Regions from separate parts of the Paenibacillus sp. MER 180 genome, predicted to be linked through region 3. Evidence: riboswitches for the same ligand, from Rfam matches in the RefSeq annotation. Region 3 holds a riboswitch; each other region holds the start of a gene.

Region 1 (3,119 bases), on a different contig from region 3:
TCGTCGAGCGGATGGTGCGCGAGGGGCATGTGATCGGTAATCATTCGTACAATCATCCGTTGCTGACAAAGCTGACGCTTCCAGCTTTTGAACACCAGGTGAAGGATACTGAACGCATTATCGAGCAGTCTACCGGATATAAGCCTCGATACTTCCGTCCGCCATATGGAGAAATCAACGAAGAGCAATTGCGCTGGGCAGGAGATAATGGATACATGGTCGTCAATTGGGATGTAGATACAAACGATTGGCGTGGATTAACCGCTTCACGTATTTTGCAAAATGTGATGCGTGGGGTACGCCCAGGTTCCATCGTATTGCAGCATGCCAGCGGAAGCACACAAAATGGGTATCTGCATGGAACCGTGAAAGCACTCCCATCGATTATTCAGCAGTTAAGGGAGCGGAAATATGAATTCGTCACCCTGCCTGATCTGCTCCAAGATCAGAAGGAAAAGAAGGAATAAGAAAACAAGCCCCGCCATAATGGCGAGGCTTGTTGTTCAATTGCTATTGTAAGTATTCATCTACATCTATATATAATAGTAGATATTATTTCAACACGTATACTTTAACGTCTTGCACGCCGAATGTGTTGCCTGTCTTCTTGCTTACCGGTACAAATATGTCAACCTTTTTCCCCTTGATTGCACCGCCTGTATCCGTAGCTACAGCAACCATACCGCCTGTCGGCAAGTGTTTGAAATCATATCCCGTAATATACAATTTCGTACCAAGCGGAATCACTTTTGGATCGACCGCAACTGTACCTAGTTTCAATGCATTACCCAAAGCATCTACTGCGCCCCATTTGCCGTTTTCACTCGGATGAGCGGTATAGGCTGTTGCACGCATGCTTATCGTTTTCTTGTATGTCGCTGTACGTCCAGAGGACAATTGAACTACATTTTTAGGAGCAGCTTGTTGTACTGCTGCTTTCTGATTATTCGAAGCCGTTTTGACTGCCTGTTCGTCATTTTTTGCTACACCCAAAGCATTATTGACTGGCATCCCTTCCAATACCGACTTTTGAACAACAGGGCTTGGAAGTTCGATGGAGAGTCCACCATACAGATTTTTCGGATTAATTGTCGGGTTTGCCGACAATACGGATTCAACACTCATGTTGTAATTCTTAGCAATTGAATAGAACGTTTCTCCTTCTTTTACCGTATAGGGCTCAGCCTGTGCCGGCAAAATTTGAAGAATGGACGCAAGTCCAAGTAAAGCTGCTGTAATCGTTAGTGTAATTCTTTTACGCATATGTTTTGTTTTCCTCCTGTGCATTAGCCTGCGGGGTTAGTTGTCGGATTCGGGTCAAGGAGTTCCCCTACGCCATTCCAAGTTGCGGAATAAGCGATTCACCCCAAGGTGTTCTCATAATATCGAACACCGGTCAATAGTCCCCCGTACGGGTGTGTCGTTTCGGCTCGGATTGCATCATATCACAATTTTGTAACCTGTGCGCAGGAATATGATGGTAAGTCTCTGGAACCCGCGCCCCCCAATGGATTGAAGCTTCAAACTTTTTTTATTTCATAACAAATTTGTAATCAGAGATGACATTTTTGTAATCTTTCTGTTTCTATCATAGCACATATTTCAGATTTGTAAACGAAAACGCTTACATAATACAGCAAACAACAATAGGCACCCCCTAAGGATGCCTATTCGAACACCTATATATTTACAATACCTCTTTACAATACTCTGCTTAGAAAATCCTGCGTTCTAGCATGCTTAGGATGGTTAAATAATTGGTCTGGAGAACCTTCCTCCACAACATTGCCGCCATCCATAAACAAAATACGATCGCCCACTTCACGTGCGAAGTTCATCTCATGAGTTACGATTACCATCGTCATTCCTTCTCCGGCGAGTGATTTCATGACCTCAAGCACTTCGCCGACCATCTCTGGATCAAGCGCTGATGTCGGCTCATCGAACAGCATCACATGCGGCTGCATAGCAAGTGCTCGCGCAATCGCGATACGCTGCTTCTGTCCACCGGACAATTGTCTAGGGAATGCCTTGGCCTTATCCGCCAATCCAACCTTGCCAAGCAGCTCCATTGCTAGTTTATTTGCTTCAGCCTCTGGCACATGTTTCACCTTTATTGGAGCAAGGGTAATATTTTGCAGCACGGTCATATGGGGAAATAGGTTGAATGATTGGAATACCATCCCCATTTTTTCACGTGTTTTGTTGATGTTGTGCGACTTGTCAGTGATGCACTGATCCTCGAATCGGATATCCCCTTGTGTCGGAGTTTCCAGCAAATTAATGCAACGAAGGAGAGTACTCTTTCCGGATCCGCTAGGGCCTATGACTACAACCACTTCACCGCGATCAATAGAGACATTTACCCCTTTTAAAATCTCCAATTTATCATACGATTTATGCAAATTTTGAATTTTAATCATGCTCGCTCAACTTCCTTTCCAAACGTGCCACCACTTTCGATAAAGTGAAGGTTAGAATGAGATAGATACACGCTGCTCCAATCAGTGGTCCCATCGCTGAATAAATTTTGGCACGAACGATATTTGTCTCAAACATCAAGTCTGCAATCCCGATGGTGCTGACAATTGAAGTCTCCTTAATAATCGTAATAAATTCGTTGCCGATCGCCGGAATAACATTGCGGAACGCTTGTGGAAGTACGATCAAGCGCATCCCCATTGGTTTTGACATCCCGAGAGAACGAGCTGCTTCCAATTGACCGTGGTCGATCGATTGTATGCCGGCACGGAAGATTTCAGCCAAATACGCACCACTATTTAAGGATAGAGCAATCGCTCCAGATGTTAGTGCACTGAATTCTACGCCATACTCTGCAAGTCCATAATGAATAATGAATAATTGTACAAGCAGAGGTGTTCCACGGAACACCTCGATATAGGTGACAGCAAACCATTTAAGCGGCTTTATTTTAGACATCCGCATCAAGACAATGGCCACTCCCAATAGTAATCCGAACAGAACGGATATCGCGGATAGCAGTACGGTTATGCCAGCACCGGATACAAATCCTAATTTATTCGTCCATAACATGTCGAACCAATCGAACATGACAAACTTCCCCTTCCCTATCTATCACGACTGTTAATCTGCATTTC
Region 2 (3,119 bases), on a different contig from region 3:
AACGCACAAGATCTGCCAAGAAGTTGCCGAGCGGCTTGCCAGTCAAACCGCGAATAATCGCCATTACTGCCGCAAGCGCAGTAGCAGGTGACGTAAACATCAAGAAAATAATGCCCGTCATTTGTGACAGCGGAGACAGTCCACTTTCACCGCTATAGTGCTGCAAGTTCGTATTCGCCATGAAGCTGATCGCCGTATTGAATGCTACTCCCGGTTCCATGCCAGGAATGCCATTCGGATTCAGCGGCAATACCCCTTGAAGGCGGAATATTGCATACGTCACCACAATCATTAGCACGTTCGTGGCAACTGCTGTAAAGGCGTATGCCTTCCAGCTTTGCGATTGATCCTTAATGCCGAAACACTTAAATAAAAAACGATCTATCGGACCAAATACAAGATCCAGCGGTCTTGGAGCTCCGCTATTATCAAACACCCCTGCCATATATATTCCGATCGGACGCGCTATCGCCAAGGCAAGCAATAAGGTAATTCCAATGGCGATCCATTCGATTGCACTCATTGTTCCGTTCCACCCTTCTCTAATGTACAAATATCATCAATCACTCTGCCCAAACTAAAATCGTTCCGGCTTGACTAAGGCATATAACAAATAAATGAACAGCGCCGTAATCAAGGTGAATAACACGATCATCATGAGCGATCACCCCGTTCATCCACTTCCGCCTTGCACCAATGGAGAATGCCCATTACGCTTAGTCCAAGCAGTGCGAGAAGAATCATCATGACTGCATCAAACATAGTCCCTTCCTCCTCCTGAATAAGGTTCTTATCTCTCCAGGCAATGCTGCCGCGATCCCGCTCCTACCAAGACTTCTCGCTCAGTAGGAACGCGCAGGCAACACAAAAAGCCACACGGAAAGAGGGACCCTTTCCGTGTGGCTTCACTCACGCATTGTTAAATAAACGTGCGCGTAATGTTCCACGACGAAATAAAGGCTGCCTCCTTGGACGCTTACGAGGTTAGCTGACGGATTCGGGCGCGAAGAGTCGCCCTACCAGCCAGGAACGGATTCCTGTGCCGGATTCACCCCTTGCGCGAACTGCAGATGTACAGCTGGCGCACTAACGTTGGTTCCCCCGTTCCCATGAATGGGATTCAGCGGTGAGCATTGCCTATATGGATAAATTAGATGATATCTGATAGTAAAAATGAAACTTGATCCGATTGCGTATAAATGACGTAATTTGCACCAAGCAATCGGTAGATCGACTGCGGATGATGACGCTTCGTAACGATTGTGATCGGATCCGTCGTCCATTGCCGGCATATTTGAAGCAGCCGGCAGGAAAGCGCAAAGCTCTGTTCAAACACATAGATTCGGCCAATCGGGACATGAGGGACGGCCCATGCCTTCGGCTCCGTCGTATTGATTGGGCATATGGAATGAACGCCAATACCTTCCAATCGCTTTGCCAATCGCCCATTATGGGCAATTCCCGCCACCGAATATCCTGCTCCTTTCAACTGACGTATGAATTCAATCCCCGTCTCACAGCCTGCGAACACTGTAATGACCCGGTCCGCATCGTACATATCCAGTTCCTCCTGTTCATCTGTCCGAAGCCCTACTTGCAAGAAAGAGGTGCGTCGCCATATGATCAGGCGCGCCTCTCCCGTACGCTTACGAGGTTAGCTGACGGATTCGGGCGCGAAGAGTCGCCCTACCAGCCAGGACAGCAATCCTGTGCCGGATTCACCCCATGCGAACGGTGGCTGCTGACTGTCCACTCAGCTCCATTCGCTTTATTGGTTCCCCCGCTTCCGCTTCCTGCGGAATTCAGCGATTGAGACGCAACGGATAACGTTGTTGTTGCTGAACTGAATCTTACGCCTTTCCCCCTCCTGCTGTAAATGAAATGAAAACCATAATTTCTCCATTTCCGGGCAATTGTGATCAACTAATCCCATCTTATCTCTCATTACAGCATCATTACCTCGCAATTTCTCAACTTTGCTTATGCGGCGATGATTTCATGAGAAAAACAAAGAAATTTAAATAAATACCTGTATGTAAACGCTTTGTTTGACCATTTGTTTGGATTTCCTGGATTGGATTCTATTTACAATCTCTATTCCAAAAGGTAGGATACGCACAACAACTGAGACGCTGCTTGCAATCGATTTCGATCTGCACGGCAGATATTGCATCTCATCGAGAGGAGGCACGATATGCAAGACCTAGAACTTGCACAATTACTAAGTCACAAGCTATCTGAACACTGGGGAAAATGGAACGAGCAGCATGGAGACAGAATCGTTCAACCAGAAGAGATGGATGTTCATCTTGCTTCCGACCTTGTTTATATTCGACTTCAACCGCGTGAACAGCTACTCGACAGTACGGAACACAACTATAGCGGCAGCACCCGTCTACGAGCTCACAAGGCGATCTCCCAATGGGAAGTGCAGCAGCGTGGAATCATGTGGGATACGATCATTCCTCGTGCATGGGGAGTAAGCGTTATGCGCATGTGGCTCGATCTACCTCTGGTAGGCGGAACCACGCTTGACGTCATACAACTGGAGCCACATTCAAGCAGGAAGCTATGTCTCTCCCCTTGAAACCAATTAATAGAGAGCTGTAAACGAAAATCAAGTTTCTGACGATGCGCAGGCATACAACTGCGCATCGTTCTACCCCGTTTACCCAAACGTGATACTTGTTCAAGTTCCTTCTTGCTCGAATCCTATCACTCGATAGCCATTAAAAAACAGCCCTCCTCTTGCCCATGCAAGTGTCAGACTGTTCACTTCGTTATGCTTGATTGGCATAGGACAGTTGATGTGCATCTTCATATCCTTTCGCATACCCCACCCGATATCCATCTTGATATGCAGGATGCTGAATGCGATGATGAGTCGAATGTGTTGAGGCAAATTGCTTCGTTGTACGCCGACGATCGGGCTGCTTCACAACCTGAAGACGGCGTTGCGATTTCCGTTGCGGAACCTGCTTGCCCGCTTTCCTTACGCTTCCCGTTGATCCAATGCCGCTAACCAACTTCTGCTGTCCTATTTGCCGCCGGGATCTCCGTGCTCGCTTCAGCTTATTCACTTGCAACTTCTCCCTCCTCCACTCTCATCTCCTCGAATT
Region 3 (3,119 bases):
GAAGTTAAGGGATGGGCTCATGCTCCAGCTCACATCGCAGATGTCATGGCTGCTTGTGTACGCAGTCCACACATTGGCCCAGAGGAATGCAAGAAGCTTCTCAGTGCCATTGAGCACATGCTTCTTCATGCGAATCATATCTTGCGAACAGAGGAAGATGAACGCATGGCGACAGCCGTCGTGTCAATGCTTGAGCTTAATAAGTTGTCGTTCACGTCCTATTGCGCGTGGCTTATGCAGGTTGAGCTGCCCAATGAAGACAAAGTGATTCATCGCTGTAGACGCATAAATGTTAAAAATTTTGCTCGATCTGTATGGATGCGTGCAGCAATGAGAGAATTCATCGATCCAACAACAGAATGGCACAATTGGTATAACATTGAAAAGAAACTGAATCCGGTCTTTAACAGAGACATATAAGATCAGCTTCATTTCTGTTAATTTCCTCGTTATTCTCTTGTAGAGCGCCTGATTAAATACAAAAAAAAGAACCTGCACTTACCTGCAGGTTCTTGATGTGATATCTACATACTTAACTCGTTAGCCTGTGAATGATTGTACCCACACGCCATTGTAGTATGCAACACCGATGGAAGTGAAGCTGGAGTTCAGGATGTTCTTACGGTGTCCATCGCTGTTCATCCATGCGTTCATTACTTCTTGCGGATTACGTTGGCCTTTGGCAATGTTCTCGCCAGCAGTATTGAAATTGACACCTTGTGCTCTCATCAGATCGAATGGGGAGCCAAGTGTTGGAGATTGATGGTCAAAGTAGTTGTTATCATTCATATCTTTCGCCTTGATCATCGCAACTTTGTTCAATTGTGCATCGGATTTCAATGGCTGCAAACCAGCATTCGCACGTTCTTGGTTCACCAAATCGATAACTTGGCTAGCGAAGTCACTGTTCGCATTGTTGTTGTCTTGTGGCGCAGTTGGTTTATTTTCACCAGGTGTTACTGGTTTTTCAGCTTCTGGTTTGTTTACTTCTGGTTTGTTTACTTCTGGTTTGTTTACTTCTGGTTTGTTAACCTCAGGCTTTTCAACTTCAGGTTTCTCGATTTCTGGCTTCTCTACCTCAGGTTTCTCAACTTCAGGTTTGTTTGCTTCTGGCTTTTCAACCTCAGGTTTATTTACTACCGGCTTGTCCACCTCTGGTTTTTGAACTGGAGGCGGAACGATTGGCTTGTTCCCAATTTCTTTTTGAATGGCTTCCATCCATTTGGACAAGATTTGCTTCAATTCCGAGTTATCTTGGAAGATACTATTGAGATCCATATTCATACCCAGGTTTGAACAATTCGAGTTCATCATCGGATTCGGCTGTTGCACTGGGCTAACGGGTGCTGCCATAGCAGAGTTTACCGCCATAACCGGTGCCAATGCAATCGCACTTGTAATTACAACTTTCTTAAATGTCTTCTTCATCCTGTACATCTCTCCCTTTGCAGCCTGCGAGGTTAGCTGTCGGGTTCGGGTTAAAGTGGACTCCCCTGTCGCTACACGACTTCACCCCAATGAATCGGTTCCCCCGCGCTCTGATGAGCTTCGGCTTGTTTTGTGGTACGTTTCCGATCCTAACACGGATAATACAGGAGATCATTTCAAATATATTGTAATTAATTATAATATCTTCCAAACAAAAAGAACCGGAGTATGCTAGACTGCACTCCGGTTCTACTTTTCTAGTATTCCATTTGGTCGGAAATTGATCTATTCCTAATCCGCTCGCTTCTTACTTGATCACTTGGGACAACGCTGTGAAAATCACACCAAGCGCATAGGCACCAGCATCAGGATAGCCAAGACTCCGTTCGCCAACCGTCCCCGCTCTTCCCATACGAGCTACAATTGTCTCTGTATACTTTGCACCTTGAACAGCAGCCTCTGCCGCTTTCACAGAAGCAGTCTTCACGTCATCGCCCTCAGCCGCACTTTGCACCCACGCATCTGCAAATGGTGCCAGTGCATCGACAAGTGTCTTATCCCCAACTACAGCTCCTCTTCCGAAGGAGCGCTCGCCCGTGTCTTGAATGCCTTTAACAACGGCTTGCATCATTTGTGCAAATTCAGAAACGGACAATTCTACGCGTTCGCCCGCGAACTTGCTGGCTGCACGGAATGCTGAACCCCAGATTGGGCCGGAAGCGCCGCCGCAATGCTCCATAATAACTAATGAGCAAGCATGGAGGAAGTTGCCCAAGTTGTCTGAATGATGTGCAATGATGTCATGCCATTCTCTTTTCAATTGCTTAAAGCCCTTCGCCACACTCATACCGAAGTCGCCATCACCTGCATGTGAATCCAAATCGCAGAATGGAACCTCATTTTCAATGATGATTTCACTCATCTTGTCTGTTAGATAGATCAGGTTATTAACCGTGAACACATTATGTTCGACCTTCGAGAAGGACTCGTCCGTCTCTACTGTGAAAGATACCTCTTGGCTCGCAGTTCCTGCTTCGGACATCTCCTCAGGATGGATTGGTTCAAATGAACCACTCACCTGCAACGCCGGTGTATTGCAGCTTGCTTCGAGGTAATGCTTAAGCTGTTCATCCAAGCGGATAACCGACACCGACGCGCCAGCCATATCGATACTTGTCATGTAGTTGCCTACGAATACTTTGACAAGAGTAATTTGTTGTGCATGAATCTCCCGAACTACGGCGTTCGCCAGCAAGTACAATTCTTGCAGCGGGGATCCGCCAAATCCGTTAATCAGCACGGCTAGCTCCTGCTCCGAGCCTGCTGTAATCTTCATGTCACGGAACAAATCCGCAACCATTTTCTTCGCCAGTTCGTTAGCAGAAGCGATCTTCTCTCGGCGAATACCAGGCTCCCCATGAATTCCTACGCCATATTCGATCTCATCGTCATTCAACTGGAACGTTGGTGTTCCTTTCGCTGGAACTGTGCATGAGGTAAGCGCGAATCCAATACTTCTTGTGTTGTCGATCGCGTGCTGGGCAATCGCCTTCACTTCTGCAAGCTCCAAGCCCTCTTCAGCGGCCGCACCTGCAATCTTATGAACGAGCACTGTCCCTGCAACACCTCTGCGGCCAACCGTGTATAGACTGTCCTCTACAGCTATATCGTCGTCCACTTTGACATAATCG
Region 4 (3,119 bases), on a different contig from region 3:
CGAATGCCCATATCCCGCTCCGGGTAAATAACCCTATCCACACCAATCCGCTCCAGAACACGTCCATGCAATTCAGAAAGTGCTTTGGCGACAACCTTCTTCACGCCAAGTTCCTTCATCTGAATACTGACCAGAATGCTCGTCTGAATATCGTCACCAATGGCTACGATTGCGCAATCGAAGTTACGTATGCCGAGTGAGCGCAGCACCTCTTCATCTGATGCGTCCGCTACAACTGCATGGGTTACGAAACCCATAACATCCCCAATTACTTCCTCATCTTTATCAATGCCTAGCACCTGATGTCCAAGCTTGACTAGCTCCTTCGCGAGACTCGAACCGAAACGTCCCATCCCGATCACTGCAAACTGCTGCAACTCCATATCCCTGTATACTCCTTCGTCCGTTACAATCTAACTTGCTTATCCTATCGTTATTTTTCCTTCTGGGTGTCGGTATAATTCCCGCTCATTTTTCGGGCCTAACGCATAAGCCAACGTTAATGGACCAAGACGGCCTGCAAACATCGTCAGGCTCAGCAGCACTTTTCCGATATCTGATAAATCCGCCGTCAATCCCATTGATAACCCTACCGTTCCGAAGGCCGATGTTGTATCAAATAATATCATCAGGAAGCTATGATCTTCTGTTGTCGACAATATCATCGATACGATAATGACCAAGAACAATGACAGCAACGTTAGCGTAACTGCTTTGAAGATACGATCCTTGGCGAGTCGGTACCGGTAAATGACGATATCTTCTTTCCCGCGAATCATGGCAAATACAGCTCCAATGAGAATGGCGAACGTCGTCGTCTTAATACCACCACCAGTGGATCCTGGTGATGCCCCGATGAACATCAAAAGAACCATAAAAAATTGCGAGGCTTGGCGCATGGCTCCGATGTCAATCGTATTCGCTCCAGCGGTACGCGGGCTGACAGATTGGAACATGGATGCCCAGAACTTCTCCCAACCATTCAAACTGCCTAACGTGCGTGCATTGGTAAATTCAAATATAAATATAACGACCGTTCCGATTACAATGAGCAATCCCGTCATCGTTAACACGATCTTCGTATGCAGAGACAACTTGCGAGTACGCTTATATTCCACCAAATCGGACAAGACGATAAATCCAATTCCGCCGAGGATAATAAGCAGCATCGATACCAGGTTAATAATAGGGTCTCCGACATAGCTGGTTAAGCTCGAAAACGGCCCACTGACAGAGCCGAATAAATCAAAGCCTGCGTTATTGAAAAAAGAAACAGCATGGAAGATACCGAAATAAATGGCCTTGCCTAGCGGAAGATCAAATGCCCATCGCACGGAGAACAGTACAGCTGCCGTCCCCTCGATACATACCGCAAACAAGATCACTTTACGGATAAGGCGCACGATGCCTTCCATGCTGCCCTGATTAAGCGCTTCTTGCAATATAAGCCTTTCCTTCAGCGATATCTTCTTCTTCAGTGCTAATGCAAACAGCGTTGCCATTGTCATGAATCCAAGCCCGCCAATTTGGATAAGCAGCATGATGACCACCTGCCCGAATACGGTAAAATGAGTGCCCGTATCCACCACAATGAGCCCCGTCACACAAGTTGCTGACGTTGACGTGAACAATGCATCGAGGAATGGCAGCGGAATCCCATCCGCATTTGATATCGGAAGCATGAGTAGAAATGCGCCCAATAATACAATTGCTGCAAACCCTACAACCAGAATTCGCGGTGGTGTCAGATTGAATCGAATGGCCTTTTTTGTTCCCTCCACGGGAGTCACCTCTTTTTTTCCCCACGAAAAAAAGCACTGGAAATCCAATGCTATCGCTGGTATCCTGACGTACATGCCTACGAGGTTAGCTGTCGGATTCGGGCACGTTCAGGCTGCCCTAATCGCAAGTGGATTCTATGCATCCACAACTGCGATATTCACCCCATTTATCGGGTCCCCCGCTTTCGTTCATTCACGAAACTCGGCTTGTATGCAATTCATAACGAGATTATATACGTTTCCCCTGCAGCATACAAAGTCAAGGAATGAACAAATTAACCAGAATAAGACGAAAAACTTGAAGAAATAGCGCTTACAATCCCCCATTTTCTTCAATTGTATTCAAAACACTCATTTTCGCTAGGTGTTTCTTCATTTTCTCTGCTGGACTTTACAAAGTTGAAGTGGATAAAATGAACAAATAAGCAACCATACGCTAAATGTGTGATGGAATGGAGGTTCCAACATGTCCTATGTATCCAAGCCGCTTCTTCTTTCTTCTGTGGCCGGATTTCTATTATTCCTCATTGTTCAGGTATTCATTCCCTTTCAGCAGACAGAAGCCATGATGGAATCAGCAGCCAGCCAATCCCTCTTAACCAAAGAGAAAGCAGCGCAAAAGGCACTCACATTTGTACAGGACTTAAAACAGTTCCATATTTCAATTACACCTGAAGAAGATACTGCTCCAACCGTCATTTATCGCAGTCAATCAACGGTTTCCGGCTACATGAGCAAGGAGAAGCTGACCGCTTCATTTCAGAAATGGGAACCATCCAGTCCCTATGATACTTTTCAGGTATTATTGAATATGAATCGGGCTGGAAAATCCGGTGTCATGCGCATTGACGTTCACATGACAAGCGGTCGTATTATTGGATTCGAATGGGAGGAAAAGCCTCCTATCCCCTCCGACATAAACGGGGTTACGGGAAATCATGTGGATATGGCGTCAGCAGAAGATGCGGAGACTGCCTTGGATTCAGTGAACCGCAAGAAGCTTGCTGATACACTCTTGAAGCACATGGGATGGAATCCTGCCCAATTAAAACTAATCGCATCATCGGCGGAGCTAGACACGGTAGAGTATAACGTGCCTGAAGCACGACTTGGTGAAGCCGCATTGAACGTGAAGGCCGTCTTCTCCCAAGATCGCATTGTCATGCTGAAGCCCTACTGGGTTATCCCGAACAGCTATCTAGCTGAAGAACTGCATCAAACGAAGACTGCATCGTCCATTTACAATATCGGCTATATGTGGATGACGATCCTACTAAGTACATGTTCACTGATCGCTTGCATCGTCTACCGCCATGGCCTGAAGTTCGGATCGAAGAC

The links. Region 3 has a riboswitch for cyclic di-AMP ahead of M3661_RS10465 (CAP domain-containing protein). Riboswitches for the same ligand answer to the same signal wherever they lie in the genome.
Region 1: linked by a shared signal. The riboswitch ahead of M3661_RS11720 (3D domain-containing protein) and the one ahead of M3661_RS10465 (CAP domain-containing protein) in region 3 are both predicted to bind cyclic di-AMP.
Region 2: linked by a shared signal. The riboswitch ahead of M3661_RS18115 (hypothetical protein) and the one ahead of M3661_RS10465 (CAP domain-containing protein) in region 3 are both predicted to bind cyclic di-AMP.
Region 4: linked by a shared signal. The riboswitch ahead of M3661_RS17810 (TrkH family potassium uptake protein) and the one ahead of M3661_RS10465 (CAP domain-containing protein) in region 3 are both predicted to bind cyclic di-AMP.

The regions. Positions count from the first base shown of each region.
Region 1 covers NZ_JAMAVT010000006.1:64,721-67,839, reverse strand. The annotation lists gene M3661_RS11725 (polysaccharide deacetylase family protein) at 1-467, shown strand, start outside; gene M3661_RS11720 (3D domain-containing protein) at 553-1,263, opposite strand; cyclic di-AMP (ydaO/yuaA leader) riboswitch at 1,273-1,441, opposite strand; gene M3661_RS11715 (amino acid ABC transporter ATP-binding protein) at 1,701-2,423, opposite strand; gene M3661_RS11710 (amino acid ABC transporter permease) at 2,416-3,072, opposite strand.
Region 2 covers NZ_JAMAVT010000010.1:218,723-221,841, reverse strand. The annotation lists gene kdpA (potassium-transporting ATPase subunit KdpA) at 1-523, opposite strand, end outside; gene kdpF (K(+)-transporting ATPase subunit F) at 578-655, opposite strand; cyclic di-AMP (ydaO/yuaA leader) riboswitch at 959-1,136, opposite strand; gene M3661_RS18115 (hypothetical protein) at 1,151-1,558, opposite strand; cyclic di-AMP (ydaO/yuaA leader) riboswitch at 1,629-1,818, opposite strand; gene M3661_RS18110 (hypothetical protein) at 2,195-2,587, shown strand; gene M3661_RS18105 (hypothetical protein) at 2,781-3,080, opposite strand; gene M3661_RS18100 (hypothetical protein) at 3,073-3,119, opposite strand, start outside.
Region 3 covers NZ_JAMAVT010000005.1:240,044-243,162, forward strand. The annotation lists gene M3661_RS10460 (DUF2785 domain-containing protein) at 1-420, shown strand, start outside; gene M3661_RS10465 (CAP domain-containing protein) at 541-1,428, opposite strand; cyclic di-AMP (ydaO/yuaA leader) riboswitch at 1,435-1,564, opposite strand; gene dhaK (dihydroxyacetone kinase subunit DhaK) at 1,736-3,119, opposite strand, start outside.
Region 4 covers NZ_JAMAVT010000010.1:148,581-151,699, reverse strand. The annotation lists gene M3661_RS17815 (potassium channel family protein) at 1-383, opposite strand, end outside; gene M3661_RS17810 (TrkH family potassium uptake protein) at 423-1,781, opposite strand; cyclic di-AMP (ydaO/yuaA leader) riboswitch at 1,841-1,999, opposite strand; gene M3661_RS17805 (CPBP family intramembrane glutamic endopeptidase) at 2,248-3,119, shown strand, end outside.